DNA from 2 places in the Nocardia arseniciresistens genome. Region 1 is predicted to be linked to the other one. Evidence: riboswitches for the same ligand, from Rfam matches in the RefSeq annotation. Region 1 holds a riboswitch; the other holds the start of a gene.
What was found. A riboswitch is a leader RNA that binds a small molecule or an ion and turns the genes downstream of it on or off. The one in region 1 is predicted to bind glycine.
Positions count from the first base shown of each region.

Region 2: another riboswitch for glycine. It lies ahead of gcvP (aminomethyl-transferring glycine dehydrogenase); the one in region 1 lies ahead of glyA (serine hydroxymethyltransferase).

Region 1 is NZ_JBKORD010000001.1:535,410-551,401, forward strand. It holds gene ACLMAJ_RS02440 (Rv1355c family protein) at 1-1,321, opposite strand, end outside; gene ACLMAJ_RS02445 (hypothetical protein) at 1,318-2,085, opposite strand; gene ACLMAJ_RS02450 (effector binding domain-containing protein) at 2,340-2,780, opposite strand; gene ACLMAJ_RS02455 (GyrI-like domain-containing protein) at 2,777-3,220, opposite strand; gene ACLMAJ_RS02460 (uracil-DNA glycosylase) at 3,420-4,145, shown strand; gene ACLMAJ_RS02465 (L-serine ammonia-lyase) at 4,177-5,544, opposite strand; gene glyA (serine hydroxymethyltransferase) at 5,541-6,878, opposite strand; glycine riboswitch at 6,914-7,019, opposite strand; glycine riboswitch at 7,020-7,113, opposite strand; gene ACLMAJ_RS02475 (IclR family transcriptional regulator) at 7,264-8,049, opposite strand; gene ACLMAJ_RS02480 (putative nucleotidyltransferase substrate binding domain-containing protein) at 8,063-9,874, opposite strand; gene ACLMAJ_RS02485 (GMC family oxidoreductase) at 9,937-11,493, opposite strand; gene ACLMAJ_RS02490 (APC family permease) at 11,486-13,024, opposite strand; gene ACLMAJ_RS02495 (aldehyde dehydrogenase family protein) at 13,087-14,568, opposite strand; gene ACLMAJ_RS02500 (aromatic ring-hydroxylating oxygenase subunit alpha) at 14,575-15,744, opposite strand; gene solA (N-methyl-L-tryptophan oxidase) at 15,725-15,992, opposite strand, start outside.
Region 2 is NZ_JBKORD010000002.1:373,569-389,560, forward strand. It holds gene ACLMAJ_RS05320 (acyl-CoA dehydrogenase family protein) at 2-1,132, shown strand; gene ACLMAJ_RS05325 (cutinase family protein) at 1,335-2,198, shown strand; gene ACLMAJ_RS05330 (HNH endonuclease) at 2,507-3,076, shown strand; gene ACLMAJ_RS05335 (WhiB family transcriptional regulator) at 3,073-3,348, shown strand; gene ACLMAJ_RS05340 (VWA domain-containing protein) at 3,499-5,175, shown strand; gene gcvP (aminomethyl-transferring glycine dehydrogenase) at 5,327-8,137, opposite strand; glycine riboswitch at 8,294-8,394, opposite strand; partial or broken gene ACLMAJ_RS05350 (MerR family transcriptional regulator) at 8,528-9,079, opposite strand; gene ACLMAJ_RS05355 (bifunctional nuclease family protein) at 9,294-9,767, opposite strand; gene ftsR (transcriptional regulator FtsR) at 10,021-10,833, opposite strand; gene odhI (oxoglutarate dehydrogenase inhibitor Odhl) at 10,906-11,391, opposite strand; gene gcvH (glycine cleavage system protein GcvH) at 11,561-11,959, opposite strand; gene ACLMAJ_RS05375 (CDP-alcohol phosphatidyltransferase family protein) at 12,003-12,659, opposite strand; gene ACLMAJ_RS05380 (GMC oxidoreductase) at 12,853-14,556, shown strand; gene ACLMAJ_RS05385 (DUF2252 domain-containing protein) at 14,666-15,992, shown strand, end outside.

The sequences.
Region 1 (15,992 bases):
GCTCGTGTCCGCCGAGGATGCCGTGCGCGGCGGCGGCAGCGCGCGCGTTGTGCAATGCGGCCCCGATCGCCACAGCGCTACCCCGATAGCCGATATCGAGGGCCGAGGACCGCGTGCGCGCCAGCTCGATCCGCACCTCGGACTCGTCGACCCGCAGCGACCACGGCTGGGCATTGCCACCCGACGGGGCGCGCTGAGCACATTCGAGCACGCTCAATATCGCGGTCGCGGCCGGTACCGGCATGGGCGCGATGGCCTCCGGCTCGCACACCAGCTCACCGACGGGCTCCGGCTCGGCCAGTTCGTCGAGACCGCGCTCCAGGTCGATGCGCGTGCGTCCGGACGACAGCTTCTGCCCGAGCCCGAGCCTGCGCACCGCCGCCGCCACGATGGCCGCGCCGAGCTGCACATCGCTACCGAGCTGCGGCCAGGTGGTCACGGACTCGTCGATCTCCACCAGACTGGCCGCCATCCGCGCCGACAGCTCTTTCGGATCGAGGATCCGCATGACATGGGGCGCCTTGTCCCTGGTGGACAGCCCACGCAGGTCTGCGCCTTCGGTCGTGCCGAGCAGACCGTGGAACGGCGGACGGCTCGGCTCCAGGTCGTAGCGTTCGACGTCGAGCAGGCCACGATCGCTGGTATCCATCAGCAGCGGGATGCGATGCCTGCGCGCGCCCTCACGGACGGCGAACTTGATGTCGAGCGAATCGCATTCCTCGACCACGATCGACAAACCGGTCAGGAATTCGTCGACGGACTCTTCATCGACACCCGAGGTGCGCACCTCGATCGGCAGGTAGGGGTCGAGTTCGGCGATCCGGCGCGCGGTCACGATCGATTTGTTCACGCCGATGTCGAAGATGCTGCCCGGCACCCGGTTCAGGTTGGACAGCTCGATGTCGTCGAAATCGGCAAGGCGCAGCAGGCCGCAGGTGCCCTCCAGCGCCAGCGTGTAGGCGACCGCATGTCCGACGCTCTGGCCGACGACTCCGATGGCCAAGCCCGCCAAGCGTTCCTGCTCGTCCCTGGTGAGCTTGTTGCGGTTACGGTCGAGCCGAATCGCGCGGTAGGTGCGCTCGCCGGGCAGCCCGACCAAAGTGCGCCGCCACGGGTAGTAGACCCAGCGATCGGGATCCGGTCCATCGAGGGTCGGGCGCGAATGCACCTTCGCGAGCTCGCCGCGCAGCACATCACGCAGGTCGAGGATGCGGACCTGCGGTGACTTACGCAGTTGTACGAGGATGGGTATGTCGTCCGGGGCATTTTCGTCGAGTATCAGCGGTCTGTAGTCCGCGACCGGGCCGGGGTCACCGTTCATACCTGCGCCCGTCCTCCGATCCATGGTTCACCAGCGGTGGGGCCACTGTACGGCTGTGCATGCCAGGTCTCGAGCGCCGCGCGCTCCAGCGCGATCAACGAAGTCTGCAATTTTGTGGCAACCGATCGATTCGTGTGAGTATCCCACCACACGGGGACGGTTCGATAGCGGTCATCCGGATAGGGCACCGACGGTATCCGATCGACAACGCGCCCACCACTGGAGCGATAAAGTTCCAGGCCGTGCGAGGCAGTGGTCACGAAACCGAAGCGAGCGCCGAGTAGCGAGGCCGCGTGCACCACGCAACGGGAGATCGCGGCGGCGAGCGCGGATCGGCGTTCCGCGTGTCGTGCCACCCAGACCGCCTTGACCTCGACAACCCCCTCTGGTATCCGCTCAGCAACCATCGCGCGCAGCGCGGCCTCACCGGGTTGCCCCGCCCAGGCACCGAGCGCGTGCACATCCTCGACCGCCGGGTACGGCCCCTGCGCCCGCAAGCCCGCGACGACCACCCCCGAGGCGTCGACGGCGACAAAGAACAATGCGGTCGAACTGCCGTTTTGGACTTTGTCGTATTCGATCGCGTGATCGACTCCGTAATGCCGGTAAACCCGCAGCGCACCCCGCAAGTATCGGCGCCAGAGGTCTGGATGCGACTCCGGAGTCGCGACATGGAAGACATATCCGGAATGCACATCCCGGAAGCGCAACACCTCGGCATCGCGCATGCCCCCGGGGCCGACTGCGATTGTTTCGACAGTCATGGTGTTCCCTACTCCGTAGCCACCGCGCGCACGCGCGGTCATCGAGCCGGTCCAGCTCTCACACCCGACTGCCCGCCGATCTGGTGTGATTGCCTAGGGAAGTATCCGTCATTCGAATGGAATTGGCCAGATGTCCGGTTAATCTTCCGAAAACTTATTTCGACTCCGAAACAAACCGCAGGTCAGGCCACTCCTTACGGACACGAAATGGAACAGAGAGACCGGTTGGTACCGACGTAGCTACATCTCAGCAACTAGACCAGGATCGAGATGAACAGCTCCACCGACTCCGGACCGTGCCAGATCTCGACCTCTTCGCGATAGGCGCGAGTGATCTCCGCGGAGGCCGTCGCATCATCGACCTGCGCCCACACATCCTCGACCGGATCGTGGTAGTCGCCGTTCGGCGCGAACCGCGCATAGACGCCCTTGGGCACCTTGACCAGCACGTCGCCGACCGGGACGGCATCGTGGTCCGGGTACTCGAAGCAGACGACGGCGTTGAAGTTCCCCGCGGGGTCCGGCACGTACACGGTGAACATCGGGTGATCCGGCCGCTCCTGCCCACGGTCGCGCAGCCGATCCTTGAGGAATTCGATCAGATCGCTATTGCTGACCTTGAAGCTCGGCCGCACCCTCGGTACCACGAGGCCGCCGTAGATCGCCTGGCCACGCACGACAATCGCATAGGTCATCGCGCATCTACCGCCAGGTAGAGATCAATTTTGTAGGCGTGCGGGTAACACTCGAAGTCACCGGTATAGGTGCGTTTGATGTAGTTGTGTTCCTCGGCGTAGGCGATCTGCGTCCACAGGTCGGTCATCACCTGCGGGAAGTTACCGACCGAGGAGAACCGGGCATAGGTGCCGCGTGGCAGCCGCGCGACGAGGTGGCCGCGGGTGACGTCGTCGAACGAGGCACACTCGTATCCGACGATCTGAGTGTTGTAGGTGCCGAGCTCACCGGTGTAATCGGTATACGCGCTGGCCAGAGGGCCACCGAGCTCCTGATGCAGCACTGCCGCCCAGGCCGCCTCGAGATCGTGATCCCGCAGTTCTCCGAGCGCACGTTTCGGGCTGCGCACCGGCAACCCGGCAACCCACGTTTCGTCTCGCTCGACGATTTCAAACTGCATGGAAAGACTCTTTCGAGGGTAAATCCGGGGGCGAAGCCCGCATCCGGTCGGCCAGAAAGGCCATGCTATCAACCCGGCGCCAGCGCTAACGGTCACATGTCCTGGTCGTTATCTGCAGCTCACGGCCACACTTACCTGGACGCATGTCCTGGATGCAAACCCATGGTTATCGCCTCGAGTTATGTGATTGGGTTTTCTCATGTGCCACACCGTCGCCGAGTTGGACTCCGCCGTCGCGCAGTGCCGAGCCTGCCCACGGCTCGTCGCTTGGCGCGAAAAGGTAGCCACCGAGAAGCGGGCGGCCTTCCGTGCGGAAACCTACTGGGGCCGCCCCGTCCCCGGATTCGGTCCGCCCGATGCCCGACTACTGATCGTCGGCCTGGCCCCGGCCGCCCACGGCGGCAATCGAACAGGTCGCATGTTCACCGGCGACCGCAGCGGTGACGTCCTGTTCGCCGCGCTGCACGCGGTCGGGCTCGCCAGCAGGCCCACCTCGGTTCGGATCGACGACGGCCTACAGCTGACCGGCGTCCGCCTCACCGCTCCCGTGCACTGCGCGCCGCCTGACAACAAGCCGACGCCGGAGGAACGCGATCGCTGCGCCCACTGGCTGCGCACCGAATTGGACCTGCTCACGCCGACCGTCCGCGCCATCGTCGTGCTCGGCGCCTTCGGATGGCAGGCGCTGCTTCCGGTGCTCGCGGCGGCGGGTTGGACCATTCCCCGCCCCCGACCCAAGTTCGGCCACGGCGCGCACGTCACGCTGTCGCCGTCCGACGGTAGCCGAGAACCGTTGCAGCTCTTCGGCTGCTACCACGTCAGCCAGCAGAACACCTTCACCGGCCGACTCACCCCCGCGATGCTCGAGGCCGTACTCACCGATGCGGCGATTGCGGCAGGCCTGTCGGTATCGGCCCCGCGCTGACGCTGCGAGCCGAGACCGAATCGGCAAGCCCTCAGCAGTCCACCACCGCGACCGCGAGCCCGCCGAGTGAAGTCTCCTTGTATTTGTCCAGCATGTCCGCGCCCGTCGCACGCATCGTCTGGATGACCTTGTCGAGGGACACATGGTGCACGCCGTCGCCACGAATCGCCATGCGCGCCGCGGTAATCGCCTTGACCGCCGCGACACCGTTTCGTTCGATGCACGGAATTTGTACGAGACCGCCGATCGGGTCGCAGGTGAGACCGAGGTTGTGCTCGATGCCTATCTCGGCGGCATTCTCGATCTGTTCGGGCGTGCCGCCGAGCACGGCGGTGAGTCCGGCCGCCGCCATCGCACACGCCGCGCCGACCTCGCCCTGACAACCGACTTCGGCGCCGGAGATCGAGGCGTTCTCCTTGATCAGTTGTCCGATCGCGCCCGCGGTCAAAAGGAAGTCGATGATGCTGTCGTCACCGGCACCGGTCACGAAACGCTGAACATAGTGCAGCACAGCGGGAATGATGCCCGCGGCACCATTGGTCGGCGCAGTGACGACACGTCCGCCCGCCGCGTTCTCCTCATTGACGGCCATCGCGAACAGCGTGACCCACTCCATCGCACGCAGCGGGTCGGTGTCGTCGGCTTCGACAGTCAGTCGATGGTGCAGCGTCGCCGCACGCCGTCGGACGGCGAGTGCGCCCGGCAGCACACCCGCCGTCGAGGTCCCCCGCTGGACGCAGTCCTGCATGACCTTCCAGATTTCGAGCAGGTCGATCCGAATCCGGTCCGGACGGCGCCAGGTCATTTCGTTGGCCATCATCAGCTCGCTGATGGACTGCCGGGTAGCGGTGGTGTGGGCGAGCAGCTCCCCGGCCGAGCCGAACGGATACGGAACCGCCGTCGTCGCCTCGGTGGGTCGTTCGATCTCGGCTTCGGCCAGCACGAAACCGCCACCGACCGAGTAGAACCGGCGCTCGATGAGCACCTGCCCCTCGGCGTCGACCGCACGGAACATCATGCCGTTGCTGTGGAAGGCAGGTTTCACGCGCCAGAGCAACTCGATGTCCTCGTCGATGGCGAAAACGATCGGATGCACCCCACCGAGCCGCAACGTTCCGCTGGCCCGCGTTTCGGCGGCGGTGCTGACCACGACCTCCGGATCAACGGTCTCCGGCCGCTCGCCGGACAACCCGGCCACGATCGCCTCGATGCTGCCGTGCCCGCGCCCCGTCGCACCGAGCGATCCGTACAGCTCAACCCGAATAGCGGACGTATTGTAAAGCTGCCCAACGGTTTTGAGCTCCTCGATGAACCGGTCGGCCGCGCGCATCGGCCCCACCGTGTGCGAGCTCGACGGCCCGATGCCGACCCGGAAGAGGTCGAAGATGCTGACCGTCATACCGGCACGCGCAGACCGGGGTACAGCGGGAAGCGAGCAACCAGCGCATCGACCCGCGCACTCGACTCCTCGACCGGCCGCGCCGCGCGCAACGTGGCGGCGATAATGTCGGCGACCTCGACGAATGCCTCGGTATCGAAGCCACGTGCGGCCAGCGCAGGTGTTCCGATTCGCAGCCCGGAACTAACCATGGGCGGGCGCGGATCGAACGGAACCGCGTTGCGGTTCACCGTGATTCCGATCTGGGCGAGCCGATCCTCGCCCTGCTGGCCGTCGAGCTCGGAGTCACGCAGATCGACGAGCACCAGATGCACATCGGTACCGCCGCTGACGACGCTGATTCCCGCCGCGAGGCAGTCCTCGGCGAGCAGCCGATCGGCGAGGATCCGCGCACCCGCGAGCGTGCGTTCCTGACGATCACGGAACGCCGGTTCCGCCGCCATCTTGAAAGCAACGGCCTTGGCCGCGATCACATGCTCGAGCGGACCGCCCTGCTGTCCAGGAAAGACGGCGGAAGCCAGCTTCTTACCCAATTCGTCGATGGCGAGAATGAATCCGCCACGCGGCCCACCGAGGGTCTTGTGCGTTGTCGAGGTGACGATGTGCGCGTGCGGGATGGGCGACGGATGCAGACCCGCCGCGACCAGTCCCGCGAAGTGCGCCATGTCCACCATCAGGTAGGCACCGACTTCATCTGCGATGCGCCGGAATTCGGCGAAGTCGAGGTGCCGAGGGTAGGCGGACCAACCTGCCACGATCAGCTTCGGGCGGTGCTCCTGCGCGAGCCTTCGCACCTCGTCCATGTCGATGAGATGGTCATCGGCCCGAACATGGTAGGCCACAACGTCATAGAGCCGACCGGAGAAGTTGATCTTCATACCGTGGGTGAGGTGTCCGCCGTGGTCGAGGGCGAGCCCGAGGATCCCATCGCCAGGCCGCAACACCGCGTGCATCGCCGCGGCATTGGCCTGCGCGCCCGAATGCGGCTGGACGTTGACGTATTCGGCGCCGAACAGCGCGCGCAACCGGTCGATCGCCAGCGTTTCGATCTCGTCGACATGCTCGCAGCCGCCGTAATAACGACGGCCTGGATAGCCTTCCGCATACTTGTTTGTGAGCACCGAGCCCTGCGCCTGCATCACCGCGAGCGGCGCGTGATTTTCGGAGGCGATCATTTCCAAACCGCTTTGCTGCCTGCTGATTTCGCGGTCGATCAAATTCGCGACGACCGGATCGAATTCACCCAACGACGCGTCGAGGTCGGTCCGAATGGCTGTGTTGTTGTTTCGAGCGACCCGCAAGCAGTCGCCAGCGATAGCAATAGGTTCGGCCATCAGGAGCCTTTCGTCGACGCATGCGCGTGGGTGGCTCCTCCCGCTCTGTCCAATGGCCTGAGAGTTTCACGCGCTGTGTCGATCTGGACACCGCGCGTTTGCCCCGTCGGCGAGTGCGTGCGCACTGCTTTCCAGAGGTGCCTGTGCGCGGCGGTACTGGGCCTGAGAGATTCCCGGGAGGATTTGCTCCTTCGGCTCTCCACGAAATTCCGTGGAGATCTCCCGCCGCACGTCAACGGCGACTATTCAATTTCACATGCCGCAACAGTTGCGCAAAACGCAACAGTTGCACCATCCGCACTAAGTATTGAGCCGACCTCAACCCTTGTCAATACGAATTGGGCGGCGGGCTACGCCCCACAGCACCCACCAGGTGCGCTCGAGCTCAGGCGAAATATCCGAGGCGACGGCTGATGTCGGCGGCGCTCGCGACGGTCAGCTCGGCGACTTCGGCGAAACGGTCGGGACCGAGGCGGTAGGCGGGCCCGGAAACACTCAGTGCCGCAACGACTACTCCACCGCCGTCATAGACGGGCGCGGCGACGGCGTTGAGGCCGATCTCCAGTTCCTCGCGCACACTCGCCCAGCCGTTCTTCCTGACCTCGACGAGTTCGGCAGCGAGGTCGGCGACCTTGGTGATCGTGTTTTCGGTGAACATCTCCAGCTTGGCGCCGACGCGCTTGCGCATCTGGCTCGGCACCAGATCCGCGAGCAACACCTTGCCACTGGAGGTTGCGTGCAGCGGGCAGCTCTTCCCCACCCAGGACAGCAGTGCGATCGAGCCGGGCCCCATCGCCTCGACGATGTTGATCACCCGATTGCCGTCCAGCACAGCGAGGTTGGTCGTCTCGCCCGAGGCATCCGCCAGCTCGTTGCACGTACCTTGGCTCTGCCCGACGAGATCGACCTGCGCGCTGGTCGAGCCTGCGAGCCGGACGATGGAGAAGCCGAGCCGATACTTGCCGCGCCCGGAAAGCTGCTCGACGTATCCGCGCGATTCCAGCACCGTGATCAGTCGGGAGACGGTAGATTTGTGGACACCGAGCTCGGTGGCAATCTCGGTGACACCGGCCTGTCCGAGCTTGGCGATGATCTCCAAGACGAGCAGCGCGCGATCGACGGACTGCACCGCGGCCGTCCGCCCGTTATCCTCAACATCTCGAATTACCATCTCGGTCACCAGTCTAGGTGGTCGCCGCTCCGGTGTTGCCGATGCGTCGCTGAACCGCCGCGATCTCGCGCAGCGCATCGTTGAGCAGGCTGCGATTCAGTGGTGAGAGTTCCGACATCGTGATGATGTCTCCAGGACTGTGTCCTGCGGAAAGCTGCTCGATCTGATGGACCATACGCATGCGTTGCAGCATGGTGAAAACCTCGGTCAGGACGGCGGCATCACGCTCGCGGACCGCACCGGCACTCGCGGCGGCCGCCAGCCGCATCGGGGTCGACGCCGAGGTCATGCCCGCCATCAGCCCGCCCCACCTGGCGAGGTTGACGATCGGGGCCAGCGCGTGGTTCTTCAGATCGAACGTCCCGCCACGCCGGGAGATCACGTCGCGCAGCGAGCGCGTCCGTACTCGCCCCGACAGCGCGTCGAGCAGTTGCAGGCGCAGCGCGTGCGGGTGGTCGGCGCGCATCCGCCGGAACGCGGCGGGAATCGCGTGCAACGATTCCGCACCCCACACCACGCGCCCGTCGATGAGCAGCGAGGTGAGGACCAGTCCACGGCCCTGCAATGGATCGTCGAGCCAAGCCTCGGCCGCCTTCGCCCATTGCGAGCGAGAACGGGAGAATTTCGGCTTCGCGGCAATCGCGCCATTGCTGTCGGCGGGCAGCCCGCAGGCATCGAGGATGGCGTGCACTCGCGCGGCGACCGCGCGGAGTTGCCCACTCGCCGAGGATAATTCGTCGCTCCAGGACAGCGCGCTGTCCACATCCGACGACGGCATCGCCTCGCGCCGGGCGATACTGCCGAGCGTCAGCCAGGCGAACCCGCCGCCGGCGACTGCTCCCAGGTCGCTCGAAGGGGTCAGCTCGGGCGCATCGTCGATCTCGGCCAGCGCCAGTTCGAGTCCCTTGCGGACCACCGAGTCGATGACGACAGACAGAATGCCGCTGGTCGCCGACGCCTCGGTGCCATTGCGAAACAGGTCGACGACGGTGCCGGTGATCTCGCGCGCAGCACGCTGTAGTTGGGCCGCGTCGGTGGCCGCGGCGATCGAGCAGCGCAGCACGAAACCCTGTCTCGCCGAGGCGGCTAGCAGGTCCGCGTCCTCGAGCACGCCCAGCACCTCACCGCGCCGGGACAGCACCGGCATATGCCGCAGCCCCCATTCCAGCATTTCCATCAGCACGGTCTCGGCGGTCAGGTCGGCGGTCACTCGCCGGGCCGGAGCGCTCATCACCAGGGAGATCGGCGCTTCTACCGGCAGCCCGGCGCCCACCACCTTGGTACGCAGATCGCGATCGGTGAAAATGCCGAATTCGCCTTGCGGCAACCGGATCAGCACATAGGAGACGGACTCCTCGGTCATCCGCACGACGGCATCACGCACGCTGGTCTCCGGCGTGACGAAAACCGCGGCCCTGGAGACGAGCTCGCCGACCGGGCGGCTGCCGACCGCGGGTGCCATCGGAGTTCGGCTGCCGGACACCGTTTTCCACGCCGAGGAGGCGAGGAACGCGAGACCGGCGGGCTGAGCGAACTGGGCCGCGACCAAGGCCCCCGGCAGCCGGATAAGCAGGCTCGGTTCGGCCGCCCGCGCGAGGAAGTCGGCACTGCCTCCGGTGAGTAGCGGAACATAGCCGAAGATTCCGCCGGGCTCGATAGTGTCGATCGGTGTGCCGTCGCCGCTGCCGAGCAAGGCGACGCGGCCGCTCCACAGCATCCAGATATCGTCGGGCACCTTGGCCGAGTAGTCCATGATCACCGTGCCCGCCGCGAATCTGTGCAGCGATGACGACGACGCGAGCTGCTCGAGCTCGGTCGTTGCCATCGCCTGGAACGGCGCGTGATCGGCGAGAAACGCCTCTAGTCCCGCCTCTTTCGGCACCTCACTCAGGTTTTCCGTATGAGGTCCGCGCACTTCTCTGCCATGGTCATGACCGTGATATTAGGGTTCACCGCAGGCAGTTTCGGCATCGCGGACGCGTCGACGACCCGCAATCGGGACACGCCCTTGACCCGCAGTTCGGGATCGAGCACCGCCATCGGATCGTCGGTCGCCCCCATCCGCGCGGTGGCCGCCGGGTGGTACACGGTGTTGTGCGTCGCGCGAATGTAGTCGAGTAGTTCGTCGTCGGTCGTCGCGTCCGGGCCCGGCGCGAGCTCCCTGGCGACCCAGTCCCGAAGCGGCGTCTGCTCGGCTATCTTGCGCGCCAACCGGACTCCCGCGAGCATGGTGCGTTCGTCGTGCCCCTCGGGATCGGTGAAATACCTCGGGTCGACCTTGGGCCTGTCACGGAAGTCGCGACTGCGCAGCCGGACCGTGCCACGCGAGCGGCCCTGAGTGACGTTGGGCGTCAAGCAGAAACCGTTGTCGGTAGTCGGGTAACCATGGCGCAGTGTGTTCATATCGAACGGCACGCTGCCGTAGTGCATCATCACGTCCGGCAGGCGCAGCGTCTCGTCGGTGGTGGCGAACAGGCCGATTTCCCACCACTGTGTCGAGGTGGTGACCATCGGCCGCGCGGCCTCCCAGAACACCAGGCCCTCGACATGGTCGTCCAGGTTCGAACCGACACCTGGAGAGTCGACGAGCACCGCTACGCCGACCTCACGCAGATGCTCGGCGGGCCCGATCCCGGACAGCATCAACAACTTCGGCGTATCGATGGCCCCCGCGGTGACGATCACCTCGCGTCGGGCCGAGATCGTGTCGTACCCGGTGAGATCCGGCCGCTGGTATCGCACGCCTGTCGCGTTGCGTGCCTCGTCGAACAGGACCTCACTGACCCGACACCCGGTGCGCACAACGAGATTGGGCCGCGAGTCGAGGATGGGGTGCAGGTAGGCGTGCGAGGTCGACATCCTGATGTTGTCCTCGTCGGAATTGATCTGGAACCACCCCGCACCGTTGCGCACCGTTGCGCCACGGTTGAATTGGACCGTCGGCAAGCCGATCAGCGCAGCGGCTTCGAGCACCGCCGCTCCACACGGGTCATCGGGCGGGACGTCGCGCAGCCGGACCGGTCCGCTGTGGCCGTGCTGCTCGCCGGGCGCGTCGTTGTTCTCCACCCGCGCGACATAGGGCAGCACCTCGGCCGCGCTCCAGCCCTTGGCACCCATCGCGGCCCATTCGTCCAGATTCTCGGCAGGCGGCCAGAACGCGATACACGAGTTGTGCGAGGAACATCCGCCGAGCACCTTCGCCCTCGCGTGGCGCAAAAAGCTATTGCCGCGTTCCTGTGGTTCGACCGGATAGTCCCAGTCGTACCCGGAATCGAGCAGATACATCCATTCGGTGAGCTCGAGGATATTGCGGTCGCCGACATCGGACGGACCGGCTTCCAGCAGGCACACCGACACCTCCGGGTCCTCACTGAGCCGTGCGGCAAGCACACATCCCGCGGTGCCGCCGCCCGCGATCACGTAGTCGAACACACTGTCAGACATCTGATTCCGCCTCCTTCGACGCTGCCGCGTGTGAAGCGAGGGTGCCGATGCTCTTGCGGCCCCTCAGCCCGTACCAGAGCAGCCCAGCGCCGAGAATCGCACCGATGTAGACGAACGCGCCCCAGGTGTTGTACCAGGGCGTGCCGTACACGGCCTCGCGCGGCCAGGCCAGATTCAACGCCATCCCGATGCCCCATACGACGGCGACGATATTGACCAATAGACCCCAGCGGCCCATCGAGAAGTAGCCGCCCGCTTTCAGATCCTTCGGCGGCCACTGACCTTTGAGCCGCTTCTTCAGCATCGGCCCTGTCACCATCAGGTAGGCCAGGTAGATCATGATGATGGCGATCGAGGTCAGCACCGTGAAGATCTTCGGCTGACCGATATTGACCACCAGGATCAGCACGGCGAGCACACCGATCACCACAGCGGGCACCACAGGGGTCTGCGTCTTCGGATGCACTCGGGCGAGCTTTTCGCCGAAGGGCAGCGCATTGTCGCGGGCCATGGCGAAGGTCAACCGGATGGCGGCGGTGTGCACGGCCAGCGAACACACCGTCACCGCGACCACGATGCAGCACAGGAAAATGGTGCCGAGCGGCCCCCACATCACTTGTTCGACAATGTATTGCAGGCCGCCGCTCGAGCTGCCGACCTTCGGGTCGTCGAGATCAGGGGCCGCCATCACCGCGAACACCAGGATCGCGCCGCCGATCACGAACGAGGCGAGAATCGCGCGCAGGATCGCCTTCGGTGCGGTGCGCCTCGGCTCCACCGTCTCCTCGCCGAGCGAGCTCGCGGTGTCGAAGCCGTACATCACGTAGCCGGAGGCGAGCGAGGCGACCAGGAACGCGCCGAGGTAGCCGCCGGACTCCCCCGCACCGTAGCCGTGCGTGGAGAAGAACACCTGCGGGCCGCGAGTCCAGTTGGCCGCCAAGATGATGGCGATCAGCACCGCCGCGATGAGTTCGATGAACACGCCGGTGCTGTTGATCATGGCCATGAGCCGCACACCGAGCGCGTTGACGGTGGTGGTGAACACGATCATGATCGTGCCGAGCACCACGGCGTTGGTGGCGTAGTCGAATTCACCACTGCCGTCACCGATCAGCTGGAAGCCGCTCCACAGGCGTGGCAGGTTCAGCTGTAGGGCGAGCACCACCGCGGAAAGCGTGACGATCGACGCGGTCAACATCAGCCAGCCCGAAGACCATCCGACGATTCTGCTGCCGAGCGACTTCGACCAGTTGTAGACCGAACCGGCGACCGGATACTTCGCCGCAAGCTCCATGAAGCACAGTGCGACAGCCATCTGTCCGACGAAAACCAGGGGCCACGACCATAGATAGGCCGGACCCGCGCTGCCGAAACCGAAATAGAACAGCTGGAAAGTGCCGGTGAGAATCGAAATGTAACTGACGCCTGCGGCGAAGCTGGCGAATTTGCCGATACTTCGGTCGAGGGATTCCTTGTAGCCGAAATCCTCCATCCCATTGTCATCGGCCAGACCGTGCTCCTTGACTGCCATTGCTACCGTGCCTTTCGCGGTGCCGGCCGGTACGGGCTGTCCGGCCGATGTCGTAACTCGGATCAGACGCCCTTGAACCACTCCGCAGGCTTCGGTGCCGTGTTGTGCCAAATGTGTTTGATTTCCTGATATTCGGTAAGTCCGGTCGGCCCGAGTTCGCGTCCGTTTCCGGACTTCTTGAACCCGCCCCATTCCGCGGCCGCTGTGTAATAGCCGAAGTCGTTGAGCCAGATGGTGCCGTGTCGCAGCGCGCGCACCATGCGTTCGCCGCGCGCGGGGTCGGTGGTGCGCACACCGCCCGCGAGTCCGTACTCGGTGTCGTTACCGAGGCGAATCGCCTCCGCCTCGGTAACGAAGCGCTCCACTGTGAGGATCGGTCCGAATGTCTCCTCCTGGACGATCCGCATCGACCGATCACAGTTGTCGAAGATGGTCGGCAGGAAGAAGCTGCCCGCGGCCAGCGCCGGGTCGCTCGGCCGGACACCGCCGGTCACCAGTTTCGCGCCCTCGGAGATACCCAGCTCGACGTAGGCCTCCACCTTCGCGCGATGCTGTTCGGAGACCAGTGGGCCGGTCTCGCTTGCCGCGTCCATGCCATTGCCGACGCGAATCAGCTCGGCCCTTCGGACCAATTCGGCGACGAAGTCGTCGGCGATGGACTCTTCGATGATCAGCCGCGTACCCGCCGAGCAGACCTGGCCGGAGTGCAGGAACACACCTGTCAGCACCTGGTCGACCGAGCTCTCCCAGTCGGCGTCGGCGAACACGATGTGCGGGTTCTTGCCACCGAGTTCCACCGCGACCTTGGTGACATGCTCGGCGGCCACCTCGGAGATGATTCGTCCCGTCGCGAGACCACCGGTGAACGAGATGAAATCCACGTCCGAGTTGTCTGTCAGCGCCGACCCGAGCACCGCGCCGCTGCCCTGCACCAGGTTCAGCACCCCAGAGGGCACGCCGGCTTCCTCGGCAAGACGGACGAAGGCGATGGTGCTGAGCGGGGTCACCTCGCTCGGCTTGGCGACCATCGTGCAGCCCGCGCCGAGCGCGGGCGCGATCTTCCACGACATCTGTAGCAACGGATAGTTCCACGGCGCGATCAGCACGCAGACACCGATCGGCTCGCGGACAACGCGGCTGATCACCGTCGGGTCGCCGACATCGACAACTCGGTCGGCCTGCACCGCGACCAGGCCACCGTAATAGCGGAACACCGAGACCACGTCGTCGATGTCGATACGGCTTTCCACCAGCGTCTTGCCGGTGTCCAGGGTCTCGAGGTGAGCGATCTGCTCCTTGTCGCGTTCGAGCAGATCCGCGATCCGCAGCAGCAACGCGGCGCGCTCGGCAACCGGTGTTGCGGCCCAGGCCCCCTCATCGAAGGTGGCACGCGCGGCGGCAACCGCTCGGCGCGCGTCCTCCGTTGTCGCCTCGTCGACGCTCGCCACCACCGAGCCATCGGCAGGGTTGACGATCTGACGCAGGCCACCATCGGAGGCGTGTATCCACTCGCCGCCGATGAGCAGGTCCGGGTCACCGTTCATGTCGTGTCACCTCATGTCGCCGATTCGTGCGAGCAGCCATTCGTGGAACTCCGCGATGTGGTGCTCGGCGGGGACGAGCACCCCGCCGTTTCGGTAAGCACGTGAGGACATCGTCGGTTGGGTGCGCTCACATGCCGCGAAATCTTGTTCGTTCACGCGGTGGAACAGTTCGACCGAATGGGACACGTCGCGGCCCCCGGCGACGACGTCGCCGGTGTAGAGCCAGTCGCACTCGACGACCGTACGGTCTGCTGCCAGCGGATACATCCTATGGAAGATGATGTGGTCAGGGACCAGGTTGACGAAGACCGTCGGCCGAATCGTGATCGCGTAGTACCTGCGATCCTGCTCCGGACTCACTCCTGGAAGGCGCTCGAACCCGGGCGAGCCGTCGACGGTGAAGCCCGCGACCTCCGGACCGAACTCGGCGCCGTGGCCGACGAAGACCTGGGCCGCGAGGCCGTCGGCGAACTCGGGCAGCACCTCGGTGAGCTCTGGATGGATGGTCGCGCAGTGGTAGCACTCCATGAAGTTCTCCACGATGAGCTTCCAGTTCGCCGCTACGTCGTAGACCACGCGGCGACCGACCTTCAGGTTGTCGATGTCGTAGGCGTCGATCGCGGTCGCGGTGCCGAGCCGCTCGGTGACCGCGCCGATCACCTCGGACTCGAACGACGGCGGTTCATCGGCGAGGCAGACCCAGGCATACCCGAGCCATTCGCGTAGAGCCACAGGAACAAGGCCGTAGGCGACCCGATCGATGTCCTCGCCCTCGGCGTCTTTGAGTGCGGACATGTTGGGCGCGGTGACCAGTTTCCCGTCCAGCCCGTAGGTCCAGGCGTGGTAGGGGCAACGCAGATTGCGCTTCACCTGGCCCTCGTCCTCGGTGCACAGCATGGCCCCGCGGTGGCGGCAGATGTTCAGGAATGCGCGCAGCGCGCCGTCGCGGCCGCGCACGATCAGCACGCTCTCGCGACCGACCTGGACCCTCCTGAACTGGCCTGGTCGAGCGAGGTCGGCGGATCGGACCGCACAGAACCACATCTGCTCGAAGAGGTGTTCCTGTTCGGCCGCGAAGATCGAATCCTCGACGTACCACTTGCCGCCGAGGGTCGGGATCAACGCGGGCGTCCGCACCGGCAGGTCCGTGGACTCGCTACGCGATGCTGTTGTCATCGGCCACCAACCTTTGCGGGTCGAAAAGCGTAATGGGGTGTGCGGTTTTCGCGTCGATGGTCAGATCAGCGAGGATCTCCCCGACCACCGGGACGAACTTGAAGCCGTGGCCGGAGAACCCACAGGCCACGGTCACGCGTGCGCTGTCGGGATGGCGGGCGATCACGAAGTGCTGATCGGGGGTGTTGGAGTACATGCAGGTCGCGGAGTGCAGGCATGGACCATCCAGTGCGGGGACCAGTTCGGCG
Region 2 (15,992 bases), on a different contig from region 1:
CATGACAACTACCGCCGCAAACACCACCACCGACTGGATCGCCCGCGCGCGTCAGGTCGGCCAGAGCCTGAGCCCCGGCGTCGCCGCCCGCGACCGAACCGGCGACATCGCCGAGGACGCCTTCGATCTCCTGCGCACTACCGGACTCACCGCCGCGCTGGTGCCGACCGAATTCGGGGGCGGAGGCGCCACCCACCGCGAGATGGGTGAGATCCTGCGCGAACTTGGCGGCCACGATCCATCGACAGCGGTCGCCTTCGCCATGCATTCGCATCTGGTGGCCGCGCAGCTGTGGCGCCACCGCCACGGCATCGACGCAACGCCCCTCTTCACGAAGGTGGCCGGGGGCGCGATCCTGGTCAGCACCGGCGCCTCGGACTGGGTCGAATCCAACGGCAGGGCCTCGCGGGTCGAGGGCGGCTACCTGGTGAGCGCACGTAAGGCGCCTGCCAGCGGCTGTGAGGTCGGTACGGTGCTCGTCACCAGTATCCGATGGGATGACGCGCCACAGGGTCCGCAGGTACTGCATTGCGCGATCCCGTCCGTCGCACAGGGCGTTCGGATCGAAAAAACTTGGGACACACTCGGTTTGCGTGCAAGCGGGTCACACACGGTGGTCTTCGACGAGGTCTTCGTACCCGATGCCGCGGTGTCGTTGGTCCGCCCGGTCGGCATCTGGCCGCCGATACTGAACGTGGTGATCGGCGCGGCTATGCCGCTGGTGATGGCCGCCTATCTCGGCATCGCCGACGGCGCGGTCGAATCGGCCGCCGCGCTGGTGGCCGACCGTACCGATCCGCACATCTTCCAGCTCACGGGCGAAATGCTCAATGTCCACACCACCGCGGCCGATCTGATCGCGGCCATGTTCACCGACTCCGACAATCTGCGCTTCGACAACACCGACGCCTACGCCGGCCGCACCCTGAGCCGCAAAACCGTGGCCGCCGACGCCCTGATCTCTACCGTCCGCCTCGCCATCGAAACCGTTGGCGGCCTCGGCTATTCCCGCACCTGCGACCTCGAGATGCGCTACCGCGACGTGCACGGCAGCTTGTTCCACCCGCTCCCGCGAGCCAAGCAAACCCGGTTCAGCGGGCGCGTGCGGCTCGGCCATACCCCGCTCGGCTGAACCCCGCTCGGGACCGCTCCAAATAGCCACTCTGCGAAAAATGTCTGCCCTTCGTCGGCCGTGGTTCGCGCAGAACTCGCTGGCCAGACCGTACGGTTGTCTGCGTAAAGACCACAGGCAGCGGCGACAAGCCGGCTTCGGAACCAGCACACCGGGGTAATCAATGATGATTCGCAGGATGATCGGCGCCATCGTGGGAACCATGACGATCGGTACGGTAGGCGCTGTCGGCGGGACGGGCGCGGTATCGGCCGCGGCGGAATGTCCAGATCTCTACGTCGTCGCGGTTCCCGGTACCTGGGAAACCTCCGATAGCAAACCCGGCGAGGGCTTGCTCGCGAATGTCACCGACGATCTGCCCTCCGACATTCGCACCGACTACGTGAGCTACGCGGCCACCGCCTTCCCGTGGGAAGGCGATGTCTACGGCCGCTCCAAGAAGCAGGCGACCGACAACGCGCGCCGGTTGGTCACCGCCATGGCTCAGCGGTGCGACGCGACGAAGATCGCGCTCATCGGCTACAGCCAGGGTGCCGACGCCGCGGGCGACCTGGCCGCCGAGATCGGCACCGGCTTCGGCCCGGTCCGGCCGGAGCGCATCGTCGCGGTCGGCCTCGTTTCCGATCCGCGGCGTTCACCGAGCGACACCTTGATCGGACCGCCCGTGCAGGGCGCGGGTGCGGGCGGCCCTCGGATCGGCGGCTTCGGCCTCCTCGAGCACAAGACCAAGACTTTCTGTGCGGACGGCGACCTGTACTGCGCGACGCCGCCCACCGATTTCGCGGCTCGTTTCGCGGGCTTCCTCGCTCAGGCCTCCGACGCGAACCCCTCGCAACTGTGGCGATACCAGCAGGAAGCCGTCGCGATCATCGATGATCTGATGACCGTTGGTGTCGTCCCGATGCTGCAAAATCAGCTCGCCGATCCCGGCATGGACGAGCGCAAGCAGAAACTCGAGGAGTTCTACAACTCCTTCGTCCACCAGAACTATCCCGCCTACGTAGTCGACCGGTCGGGCGCCACCGCCACCACCTGGCTGCGCCAGTGGCTGGTCGACCAGACCTGAGCCGCCGGCCCCAGCAGCCCCGCACACACGCGCCCGCCGGAAAATGACCCGACAACAGCAGGTGTGGTGTGCCACCATGTGATTCGACGACGATCACTCCTTTCCGAGGGTGGTCATGAGCACGAAGAAAGGAGGAGGTGGCTTTGACCTACATGAATCCCATTGCGATTCAGCGGATTTCCGTGTCGGTCCCGTGCCGGTGCCATACCAGCAGCGGACCGGATCTCGGCCGCCTCCTGGCCGGCAACTGACGCCCAGCCCTCCTCCTTCGAAATCGCTCGCTCTCTTCTCGAAACATGGTGATTCCCATGACGTTCCGCCGTGCCACCGATCCGGTGGCGTTGACTGTCGACAACTGGATACACACTCGCGTTGTGGTGCTCAACGCCAGCTATGAGGCGCTTTCCGAGGTCACCGCGGAACGGGCCGTGGTGCTGCTCATGGGCGGGGTCGCCGAGGCTGTCGCCGACCGGGAGCCACACTTCCCGATCCGGTCCAAGCACCTCGAGATCGCGCTGCCGGAGACAATCCGGCTGCGACGCTACGTGTATCTCGAGCACATGGTTCGAGTACAGGACGAGAGCCGCGCGACGCTGGCAGGCGTGCTGCGACGCGACAGTCACCGGTGCGGCTATTGCGCCGAGCGGGCTCGCACCGTCGATCACATCCGCCCACGCAGTCGTGGCGGACCGAACACGTGGAGCAACCTGATCGCCTGCTGCGCACCGTGCAACACGATCAAGGCCGACCGCACCCCCGAGGAAGCGGGTATGCGGCTGCTGTGGCAACCGAGGGCGCCCACTCACCTGGCCACACGGCAGCGACAGATCTGGAAGCAAATGGCTTGCGACTGCAAGAGAGGAGAAGGATCGCCATGATCGTCCGACTGGAGACCACCGCACCCGCCGAAGTGACACTGACCGACCTGCTTCCGCTCTCCGACAGCCAGGGCTGGCACCGGGCGGCATGTCGCGGCGACGCGAACCACGAGGCGTGGTTCCCGTATCCGTCGCAGGATTTCGACTATGCCCGTGAGGTATGTGCGGGCTGCCCGATCCGGGCGTCCTGCGGTGAATTCGCCACGCGCACAAGTCAATCCGGAGTCTGGGGCGGCCATGAATTCGACCGGGGGCGGATGATCCGCGAGTAACAGTGCGCCGACGGGCGCAATCACGCAACGCCGGGACCCGCAGATGCCGAGTCCCGGCGTTTCGCTCTACCCGACCGGTGCATAGTGTCGGAAATCTCGATCGGTGCCACGGTCGCTCGGCGAATCCGACGTGAACATACACTTGATCTCGTGGGCACTCATCGCAGCGGAACCCGGTCCCGTGGCATCAGCAAAGGTCCGGTTATCGCCGTAGTCGCCGTTGTGCTGTTGGTCGCGGGTGTGTTCGCGTGGAATCAGCTGAGCAACCGGGCCGCCGACCAGGACAGTGCCGCCGCGGCGGAATGCATGGAAGGGGCCGCGACGCTCTTTATCACGGCGGACCCGGACATCGCGCCCACCGTGCGTACGATCGCCGATGCCTACAACGCGACCAATCCGCGCATCCGCGACCACTGCGCGAAGGTGCAGGTGACTGCCCAATCGTCCGCGGCGATGGTGGCGGCCTTCACCACGACCGCGCCGTGGAACCAGCAGCTCGGACCGCAGCCCGCGCTGTGGATCCCTGATTCGCTGCGTTCCATCGAATCCATGCGGGCACCCGGCCTGATCGAGGGCAATCCGGCGCCCGTCGCGGTGAGCCCGATCGTGCTCGCCGTTCCAGAGGAACTGCGCGGCGCACTCGATCAGGCCAAGATCGCCTGGGCGGATCTGCCACGCCTGCAACAGGGTTCGCTCGCCGACATCGGCCTGTCCGGCTGGGCCGGGCTGCGCATGGCACTGCCGCCCGGCGACGCGACGGTGGCCGCGGCGGCCGCGGTCGGCTCGACCGTTTCCGGCACCGAGCCGCTGTCGGATCAAGCCGCGCAGTCGGGCCAAGTGGTGTCCGCGATCTCGCTGCTTGCCGCGAATGCGCCCGAGGCGCAGGACATTACGATGGCGCTGGCCGCCGTGGCCGGAGCGCCCCAACCAGCGAGCGCGCCGATTCATGCGGTGGCCGCTACCGAGCAGCAGGTCAAAGCACAGGGCGGCGGGGTAACCTTCAGCCCCGCGGGCTCCGCGCCCGTCGCCGACCATCCGGCCGCGCTGATGTCGGGCCCATGGGTGGACAAGACCCAGAATCTGATCGCGGGCATCTTCGCCGACTATCTACGTGCCCCGCAACAGACACAGACCTTCACCACCGCCGGTTTCGCCGCCGCACCGGCCGGCCCGACGGCCGTGCCATCGCGCGCGGCGCTGGACAAAGTGCACGCTACCCTCGCCAACCCGGTTCTCGGTGTGCAGTCGACAGTGCTGGTCGATGTCTCCGCCTCGATGGGCAACACCGACGGCTCGGCCACGCGCCTCGCGAATGTTCTTGCCGCCCTTCGCTCGACGATGAATGTCATGCCACCGGACTTCGGCCTCGGTGTGTGGACCTTCGCCAAGAACCTCGACGGTACCGTCCCATACCAGATCCAGACCGTGACCGCACCACTGACCAACGACCAGCGCACCGCGCTCGGCACGGCACTGGACGCCGTCGTCCCCACCGAATCCCGCACCGACCAGGCCTACCCTTCCCTGCTGGCCGCCTACCGCGCGGCGGTCACCGGATACACCGCTAATCGCACCAATTCCGTCCTCCTGATCACCGACGGCCCCGACGACGACTCCACGCTGACCGGCACCAAACTACTCGCCGACATCACTGCCGCCACCGACAAGTCGCGCCCGGTCCGCATCGACGTCATCGTCATCGGTGGCAACGGCACCGAAACCCTGCAAAGCGCTGCCCAGCGCACCGGTGGCAGCTACACCCGCCTCGCCAGCTCCGACGACATCAGCTTCGGTACTGCCATGGTGCACACGCTGACAACGCCCTGATTCCGGCACGATCACCATCCCACCCGCACCTGGCCCCGACGAATAGGCCTGGCGCAGCGAATTCAGCGCGGTCGGCCGCGCGTGCAGCCGGGCTACCGGCACAGCGATTACGACACACCGCACCTGAGGAAGGGGCGGGCCGTATCCGCCCTCAGTCGGTGTACGCCTCCAGCGGCGGGCAAGAGCAAACCAGGTTGCGGTCGCCGTAGGCACCGTCGATACGGCGCACTGCGGGCCACACCTTGCCGCGAGCGGGGGTCAGGCCATGCGGGAACACCGCGACTTCCCTGCTGTACGGGTGATCCCATTCGCCGACAAGGCATGCCGCGGTGTGCGGTGCACCGCGCAGCGGGTTGTCCTCGACCGGCCATACGCCTGCGGCGACCTGGCTGATCTCATCGCGGATCGAGATCATCGCGCGGATGAAATCGTCGAGTTCGGCCAGGTTTTCGCTCTCGGTGGGTTCGACCATCAGCGTGCCCGCGACCGGGAAGCTCATGGTCGGGGCATGGAAACCGTAGTCCGCCAGACGCTTTGCGACATCGTCGACGGTGACGCCGGTCTGCTTGGTGATCTCGCGCAGATCGAGGATGCACTCGTGGGCGACCATGCCGTGCTCGCCGGTGTAGAGCACCGGGAAGTGTGCGTCGAGGCGGCGGGCGATGTAGTTGGCCGAGGCGATCGCCGTCAGTGTCGCCTTGCGCAGACCGTCGGCACCCATCATCCGAATGTAGGCCCAGGTGATCGGCAGGATCGAGGCCGAACCGTACATGGCGGCGGACACCGCGTGTGAACCGGTCTCGAGCGGATCGCCCGGCAGGTACGGCGCCAGGTGCGAGCGCACCGCGACAGGGCCGACGCCGGGACCGCCGCCGCCGTGCGGAATGCAGAAGGTCTTGTGCAAGTTCAGGTGGCTCACATCGCCGCCGAAGCGGCCCGGACGGGCAAGCCCGACAAGCGCATTCAGGTTCGCGCCGTCGACATACACCTGACCGCCCGCATCGTGCACCAGCGCGCACAGCTCGGCGACCTCGTGCTCGTACACGCCGTGGGTGGACGGGTAGGTGATCATGATGCACGCCAGCCGGTCGGCGTGGTCGGCGATCTTGGCGCGCAGGTCATCGAGGTCGACGTCGCCGTTGTCGCGGCACTTCACCACCTCGACGCGCAGCCCGGCCATCGAGGCGGAGGCCGCGTTGGTGCCGTGTGCGCTGGACGGGATCAGGCACGTATCCCGGTGTGTGTCACCGCGATCCAGGTGGTAGCGCCGGATGGCGAGCAGACCGGCGTACTCACCCTGACTGCCGGCATTCGGTTGCAAGCTGACCGAGTCGTACCCGGTGATCGCCGAGAGCCAGCCCTCCAGATCGTGGATCACCCGCAATAGGCCGGGGACGTCCTCGACCGGTGCGTAGGGATGCACTCGCGCGAAACCGGGCCAGGTGATCGCCTCCATCTCGGCGGTCGCGTTCAGCTTCATGGTGCAGGAACCGAGCGGAATCATGCTGCGGTCCAAGGCGATGTCTTTGTCCGAGAGCCGCCGCAGGTACCGCAGCATCGCGGTCTCGGTGTGGTAGCTGGTGAACGCCGGGTGCGTGAGGTACTCGGAGGCACGCGTCTCGACCGATGCGGCGGCGGTCGCGGGCGCGGAAACCTCCGAAGACAGTGCGGTGCCGAAGGATTCGAGAACAGCAGCGACATGCGTCGCGGTGGTCGCCTCGTCGCAGGCGATACCGACGTGATCGGCATCGACGAGCCGCAGGTTGATACCACTCGACTTCGCCTTCGCCACAACGGCTTCCGCACCCCCGGGCACATGGGCGAGCACGGTGTCGAAGAAGTTGTCGTGCACTACGGCGCCGTCGAGTCCGGTGGCGATGGCCCGCGCGTGCCCGTGCACCCGTCGCGCGATTTCGCGCAGTCCGTCGGGGCCGTGATAGCTGGCGTACATCGCGGCCAGAATCGCGAGCAGCACCTGGGCGGTACAGATATTGGAGGTCGCCTTCTCGCGGCGAATGTGCTGCTCACGAGTCTGCAGCGCGAGCCGGTAGGCGACCGAGCCGTCCGCGTCCACCGACACTCCGACCAATCGGCCCGGCAGCTGCCGGGCATGCTTGGAATGCACCGACAGGTACCCGGCGTGCGGCCCGCCGAAGCCCATCGGGACACCGAAGCGCTGCGTAGTGCCGAAGCACGCGTCGGCCCCCTGCTCCCCCGGCGGCGTGATCAGTGTCAGCGCAAGCAGATCCGCGCCGACGGCAACCAGCGCGCCACGCTCGTGCGCCGCCTCGATGAGCGGCGCCCAGTCGACCACCCGACCCGACGCGCCAGGGGCCTGAACAAGTACACCGAAGAAGTCGCCGTCAAGCAGACCGGAGGCCAGTTCGGCCTCGACGATCTCGATCCCGAGCGGCTCGGCTCTGGTGTAGAGCACGGTCTTGGTCTGCGGAAACAAATCCGTGTCGATGAGCAACCGCGCCGACTTCGACCGGCCTGCCCTGCGCAGCAGCGTCATCGCCTCGGCGGCCGCGGTGGCCTCGTCGAGCATGGAGGAATTGGCGACTTCCATGCCGGTCAGGTCCGACACCATGGTCTGGAAGTTGAGCAGCGCTTCGAGGCGGCCCTGGCTGATCTCCGGCTGGTAAGGCGTGTAGGCGGTGTACCAGGCCGGGTTCTCCAGCAGGCTGCGCACCAGTACGGGCGGAGTCAAGGTGTCGTAGTAGCCCAGACCGATCATCGAGGTGGCGACGGTGTTCGAATGGGCAAGCTCGGCCAGCTCCGCCAGCACCTCGTGCTCGGTGGCTGCCGCCGGGAGTACCTCGAGGCCGGAGCTGTCGAGAATGCTCGCGGGCAACGCGGCGGTCGCGAGCTCATCAAGCGAACCGACACCGACAACGTCCAGGATCCGGGCGAGTTCGTCCAGGTCGGGTCCGATGTGGCGGTCGGCAAATGATCGAGTCACGGCAGCTCCAAAAGGTCGGGCGGGTCGACCACACGGTCGACGAGTACCAGCCCTCCCCCTCTGTCGCGGAGCCTGAGAGATTCGGGGTGCGACCCCTTTCCCCATGGGCGGGCGACCACGCGCTGTCTGCAGCGGTCACCACTTTCCAGAGGCGTCGAAGCCCGTACGGTCCCTGTTGCCTGAGAGATTGACGGGGAGGTGCTGCTCCTTCGGCGCCCGGGCTCTTATGAAGACCAGGACTCTCCCGCACGGCGGCGACGCATCGCTAGTTTATGCCGCGCGCGCAACGAATCGCTCCACCGGACCCCGAATGGATGTGTCGTCCTCGTCACTTTCGCCGCATACGAACAGTGCCCGCCGCGGACGACGGGCACTTCACAGCGAAAATTTTTAGCCGGTCTTCTGGTTCATCCGCGCCTTGCGGCGGAACGACAGTTCATCCTCTGGACGCTCGCTCGCGCTGCCACTGACGGCCCGCTCGGCTGGGAAGTTGGCGATCGCGCCGGTCAACTCGCGCATTGCACCGCTCACCGCGATGCCGAAAACGCCCTGCCCACCCTGCAGTAAATCAACTACCTCCTCGGCCGAGGTGCATTCGTACACCGAGGTGCCGTCGGAGAACAGGGTGATACCCGCTAGGTCCTGCACGCCGCGGCTGCGCAGATGATCGACCGCGATGCGGATGTTCTGGAGCGAGATGCCCGCGTCCAATAGTCGCTTCACGATCTTGAGGACCAGGATGTCCTTGAACGAATACAGCCGCTGGCTGCCCGAGCCCGCGGCGCTACGGATGGACGGCACCACTAAACCGGTACGCGCCCAGTAGTCGAGCTGCCGGTAGGTGATCCCGGCCACCTGGCACGCGCTCGGAACGCGGTATCCGACGAGATCGTCAGGTACCGAGTCGTCCGGGAACAGGCCTGGCTGTACCACTCCCTGCGATTGCTCTGCCACTGACCACTCCCTTGCTTCGCCGCCGCCTTGGCCTCATCAATAACCCGGCTCCGTTGACCACATACACCCAGTCAGAACGCACGTGGTCCAACTATCGAGATTACTCCCCTTGATTGTCACGGGAGCGGCATCGTCGGACCAAACGCGACGCGCGGTACGAGTCTCGACCTGTACTAGAGGTCTAAAAGATAGTTCTGACCTCTCAGCTGTCGGTCGCCTTGAAGTCGTCCGGGGAGACCGATTCCAGGAACTCCTTGAACTTCTCGACCTCGTCCTCGCGCTCGTCGGGCATCACCAACCCGGCCTCCTCGAGGACCGGTTCCTCGGCATAGATCGGGCAACCGACCCGCAAGGCGATCGCTACCGAATCCGACGGCCGCGCCGAGACCCGCAGATCGTTCTCGAAAACCAGATCCGCGTAGAAGGTGCCCTCTTGCAGATCGACGATCCGGACTTCCTTGAGTGTGTGCCCGAGGTCGGTGATCAAGATCTTGATCAGATCGTGAGTCAGCGGACGGACCGGGGTCACCCCCTCCTGCTCGAGCACGATCGCGGTCGCCTCGGCCTGCCCGATCCAGATCGGCAGATACCGATCCCCGGACGCCTCACGGAGCAACAGCACGGGCTGGTTCTGTGGCTGCTCGACACGAATGCCGATCACACGCATCTCACTCATGCCTGAGCCTCGCTAACACTCGGCTCCGACATGAGCGAAGCACACTGCATCATGATTCGTTCGCTGCGCTCACTCATCGCACTGCCTCCCAATACTTCGCCGGCCACCCGGCATGAACTACCGCAGAGCTCGCCGTACCTCCGAGTCTAAGCGAACAAGAAGGTGTCCAGCATTCCGTGTGCACAGCCGAAATCAGTGTGTTGTGACCAGCGGTACCTGCTTTGCGGCGCGCGGAGAACCCCGAGCCGAACGCTCAGCCGCCGAGCGAGTTCCGCACCGACGCCTTCACCAGGCAGGTATGCAAGGTCAGCGACAATGCCGCGAGCTCGCGCACCATCTCCTCGGCCCTGGCACGGGCGCCCGCGTCGCGGCTTTTGGCAATCGGGGCCGCGATCTGGGCGACCAGGGCCGCTTCCCGGTCGGCGGCGAGTTTGAAGGCACGCAAATGCCGTGCCTCCAGCCCGAATTCCGCCATCGCCTTCGCGGTCCGCGCGAGCGTCACCGCCTCGGCGTCGAAGAAGCCCGCGGCACCGGGGGTGATCAGGTTCGCCCGGATCAGGTCGTTGAGGAACTTCTCGTCGATGTCGGCCTGCGTGAGCAGATCGGCACGAGTGAGCCGGATTTCGTGATCGAATCGCAGCTCGTCCGGCGAGACCTCACCCGGCACGACGCCGAGCCTGCGCGGCCCGCCGACGCTCGCGCCGTGTGCCGACTGCCCATTCTCCGATGGCACGGCGAGCTCGTTGTCACGGGCGGAGTGCGCCCGGGCGCGGGCTTCCCGCACACCGAGCGTCGCCGCACCGCTATCGATCGCCTCGAGCTGTTCCTTGATCACCTTCAACGGCAGGTACTGATCGCGTTGCGCGGTCAGTACGAACCTGAGCCGTTCACAGTCGGCAATCGAGAATCTGCGGTATCCGGACGGAGTGCGCTCCGGCCGGATCAGACCCTCAGCCTCGAGAAAACGGATCTTCGAGATGGTGATGTCCGGAAAGTCCGGCCGCAGCAAGTCCAGCACGGAGCCGATCGACATACCTCCGCGCGCCCACTGCGCCGCGCCCGTCATAGCATCGAGTCTTTCATGAAGCCGCGTTCTTCCCTGCCAACACGGCCGTCACGAGGACCCGTGCCGCTTGCGTCATAGACTGCCGGCACCCGCAGACGACTCGTTCACCTGGGCGCGCGGACCGGTGAGGAAGACGAGACGGAACTTTCCGATCTGCACCTCGTCACCGTTCTGCAACTCCGAGGAATCCACCGGCTCCCGATTGACATAGGTGCCGTTGAGGCTGCCCACGTCGACCACCTGGAAGGAATCGTCGTCCTGCCGGAACTCGGCGTGCCGACGGCTGACGGTGACGTCGTCGAGAAAGATGTCACTGTCGGGATGGCGCCCTGCCGACGTAGTCGGCTGATCCAGCAGGAACCGCGAGCCCGCATTCGGTCCGCGCTTGACAACCAGCAGAGCCGCGCCGACCGGCAGACCCTCGACCCCTTGGACCGGCTGCTCGCCGGTCTGCTCTGCGGAGCGCGACGCGTCGACCTCGTTCAGGAAATCCGCGCGGAAGACCGACGTCGTCTCGGCCGCGGTCTCCCCGTAACCCGGGTCTTTGTTCTCGCTCACCGTTTCTCTCCTCCTCGAACCTGATTTTCCATGCAAGCAGGTGCTGCCTCACCGCCACGACCTGGGATCGTTGACGCTAGAAACACCGGAACAGCTCACCGGCACATCTGTTGGCATTGACCGTACCCTGCCAGGGCGTGCCCGTGCAGGTAGAACCGGGAAGGCTGATTCAGCCCCCGATAACTCCTTGATAACCTGCGGCATCCAGCAGCTCGCCGAGTGCAGCATCCAGGGTTGCCGGGTCGGCCAGTTCGAGCTCGAACAGCCATCCCTCGCCGTACGGATCGGTGTTCAGCGTTTCCGGCTTCTGCACCAAATCCTGGTTCACCGCAACAACTTTCGCTGCCAGCGGTGCGTAGATATCGGACACGCTCTTGGTCGACTCGACCTCCGCGATACTTTCGCCCGCTGCCGCATCCCGATCCGCCTCCGGCAGCTGCACGAACACAACGTCACCGAGTTGAGACTGGGCGTAGTCGGTGATGCCGATTCGAACCCGCGTCGGGCTGATCCGCTGCACCCACTCGTGCTCTTCGGTGTAGTGCAGATCCTCTGGGGTTTGGGTCACAGGCCATCCTTTCTGTCGGGAACCTTCACGCAAACTCTAATCACTATGTCCTCCGGTGCGGCACAGCCGGTATCGCTCGCGCGACCGCGACGGCTTTCCCCGCATAGAGGACACCGGTCCACACATACACCGCCGTACCCCAGACCAGGAATGCCCCACCGAAGGCCCGGCCGAAACCTGCCAGTGCCCAATCCATCTGACCGGCCAGCAACCATGGCAATGCCGACATCAGCGCGAAGGTGGCCGCTTTACCCAGGTAGATCACCTCCGGTGGGTCCAGCTCGCGACGTTTGTACACCGAGAGCGTCAGGGTGAGCAGCAGATCACGGCCGACGAGAATCACCGCCACCCACCATGGGAGCAGTCCGCGGATGACGAAAGCGGCCAGAGTCGTGACCAGGTAGAGCCGGTCGACGAACGGATCGAGCAGTGCGCCCAGGCGCGAGGACTGGTCGAGTAGCCTGGCCAGCTTGCCGTCGAGGAAGTCGGTGAAGCCACTGGCGATCAGCAGCGCGAATGCCCAGCCATCGGCCCGCTCGACCAGCAGCAACCACACGAACAGCGGCACCCCGAGGAGTCGGAGCACGCTCAGCGCATTGGGGACAGTCAGAATGCGGTCGGCGAAGATACCGCCTGCCGCACCGTCACCGCTGGAGTCGGCGCGCTCGCCCGGCTCCGTCGTCCCCGATTCCGTTGTCACAGCCCGTGCATACCGCACCGACCCCCACCGGCGCCATCCGGGCACGCCGGTTTCGGACATATCGGCCGATCGGCGGGGTGCCGCTCGGAGTGCTCGCGGGTCGCTCGAAAGTACATGGATTCCATCGCATCCGACTCGGTGACAGAATGACTATGAAAGTATCTCATCCGTTGTCCGGTAGTGAGAGGAAGTCATGCCCGAATTCGACTACGACGTGGTGGTGATCGGTTCCGGATTCGGCGGCAGTGTGAGCGCATTGCGGCTGACCGAGAAGGGGTATCGGGTCGGCGTGCTCGAGGCAGGCAGGCGCTGGAACGCCGAGGACATCCCGAAGACGAATTGGAATGTGCGCAAGTCGATCTGGGCGCCAAGACTCGGCCTGACAGGCCCGCAGCGGATCAGCGTCCTCGGCAAGTGCGCGGTGTTCTCCGGCGCGGGTGTCGGCGGTGGCTCGCTGATCTACGGCAACACACTCTACGAGCCGCTGCCGAACTTCTACACCGACAAGCAGTGGTCGCACATCACCGACTGGAAATCCGAGCTCGCGCCGTATTACGACCAGGCTCAACGCATGCTCGGCGTGGCACCCAACCCACGGATGACCCCGGCCGACGAGGTAATCAAGGAGATAGCCGACGACCTCGGAGTCGGGCACACCTTCCATGCCACGAACGTCGGCGTGTTCTTCAACGAGGACGATCCCGGCACCGAAGTGGACGACCCGTACTTCGGTGGCGCTGGTCCGCGACGGCGCGGCTGCGTGCACTGCGCGCAATGCTTCACCGGCTGCCCGAACAATGCGAAGAACACCACCACGACCAACTACCTCTACCTGGCCGAGCAGGCGGGCGCCGAGGTCCACCCGCTGACCACCGCGACGGTCGTGCGCCCACTCGGCGCGAGCGGCTACGCCATCGACACCGAACGCTCCGACCGCTGGATCCGCAAACAGCGCAGGACCTTCACCGCCCAACAGGTGGTCTTCGCGGGCGCCGCACTCGGCACCCAGAAGCTGCTGCACAAGATGCGCGACGAGCACGTGCTGCCCAACCTCTCGCCACGCCTCGGCGAGCTGACCCGCAGCAATTCCGAGGCCATCCTCAACGTGGTGAGCCGCTCGCGCCGCGATTTCGCCGAGGGCATCGCGATCACCTCCTCGATCCATCCCGAGGCCGACACCCACATCGAGGTGTGCCACTACGGCAAGGGGCAGAACGCCCTCTTCCCGATGTCGGTGCCGATCGTCGACGGCGGCGCGTTCCGATTCCTGCGTTTCCTGCTGGCAATCGTGTTGCACCCCTTGGTGTTCCTGCGCAGCCTCAATGCCAGGCACGCCTCGGAGAAGTCGGTGATCCTGCTCGTAATGCAGTCGCTGGACAACTCACTGACCTCCTTCCGCAAGCGCGGGCTGCTGAAAACCAAGGCGGGCACCGGCGAACCGAACCCGACCTGGATTCCATTGGCGCACGATGTCGGCCGTCGCTTCGGCGAGAAGGTGAACGGCGACACCCAAGGCCTGATCATGGACGTGCTCAATATCCCGGCGACCGCGCACTACATCGGCGGCTGCGTGATCGGCGAGAACCCGGAGACCGGCGTCGTCGACCCGTACCAGCGGGTGTACGGGCATGCCGGCCTACATGTCGCGGACGGTTCGGCGGTAACAGCCAATCTGGGTGTCAACCCGTCGCTGACCATCACCGCGCAGGCCGAGCGGGCGATGGCGTTCTGGCCCAACAAGGACCAGGCGGATCCGCGCCCCGAGCTGGGTTCCGCGTACATGAGGATCTCTCCGGTCGCACCGAACCATCCGACCGTGCCGAGCGCTGCGCCCGGAGCACTGCGACTGCCGATCACCCCGATCGCTCCGGCCGACCCGGTCGTTCCGGCCAACTGAGCAAGCCGAACCGTCGTCCCACCCGGCGCGGGTGGGACGACGCGACGGCGCCACGGCGTGGCGAATCCGACACCATCAGGCAGCTACACACCGGCTAGCGTTGGCTGTTGTGTCCAACAGTGGTATCGACCTTCGCACCTTCGTGCCCGCCGACGAGGTGCGCGGCCGCGGCCGAGCGCAACGGCAGCGGGTTCCGGTCACCGCGCGTGATCGCGCGGCCACCTGGGCTACTCGACCGAGCGTGCTCGACTTCATCGAGGCAAGCAATGCGGGCCGCTTGGCGCACCTGGTGCCGTTGCGGATCGGCCGCATGCTCGCCTCGCCGTTCACTTTCTATCGTGGCGCGGCCGGGCTGATGGCCGCAGACCTGGCAGGCAGTCCCGACAGTGGCCTGCCCGCACAGATCTGCGGTGACGCGCATGCCGCGAACTTCGGTCTGTACGGCACGCCGCGCGGCGAAATCATCATGGATATCAACGACTTCGACGAAACCGTCGTCGGGCCGTGGGAGTGGGATCTGGAGCGCCTCGCGGCCAGCCTGGTGCTCGCGGGCCGCGAGGGCGGTGCCGACGAGGACAACTGCTATCGGGCGGCCCGTGACGCGGCGACCTCCTACCGGCTCGCGATCACCGGGGCCGCGCAGCTGCCGTTCATGGATTCGTGGTCCGCGCTGCCCGATGAATCGGTGATCAGCACGGCAAGGGCCGACGCGCTGCTCGACGACTTCAAGAAGGCCGCGAAGAAGGCGCGCAAGAACAACAGCGCCAAAGTAGTGGCGAAGTGGACCGAGCACCTCGAGGATCATGAGACAGGCATCCGCAAGCACCGATTCGTCAGCGACCCACCGATTCTCACCCACGTCGAGGACAAGGTCGCCGAAGCGGTCATCGATGGCCTACAGCGATACACCGAAACACTGCCCGAGTCCCGCCAGAATCTCATCACCCGATTTGCCGTGTCCGACATCGCCTTTCGAATCGTCGGCACCGGTAGTGTCGGAATGCACAGCTACGTAGCGCTGTTGCACGGCAATGAAGGAGAGGCGCTGGTACTCCAGGTGAAACAGGCGAATCCCTCTGCTCTCGCTCCGTTCCTGCCCGGGGCGAAGACGCGGCACGAAGGGGAACGAATTGTGCAGGGCGCCAGGCTGGTTCAGTCCGAGAGCGATATCCTGCTCGGCTGGACCTCACTGGAGCTGCCCACAGGCGAGTTACCATTCATCGTGCGCCAATTCCGCAATCTCAAGGGCGACATCGACCCGGCCGAGCTGCCGCAGAGCGACCTCGACGATTACGGCAGGCTGGCGGGTGCCCTGCTGGCTCGGGCACATTCGCGGTCACTCGATCCACGGCTGGTCGCGGGTTATCTGGACGGTGACGATCGCTTCGACGACGCGGTCGCCCGATTCGCCGTCCGCTACGCCGACCGCACCGAAG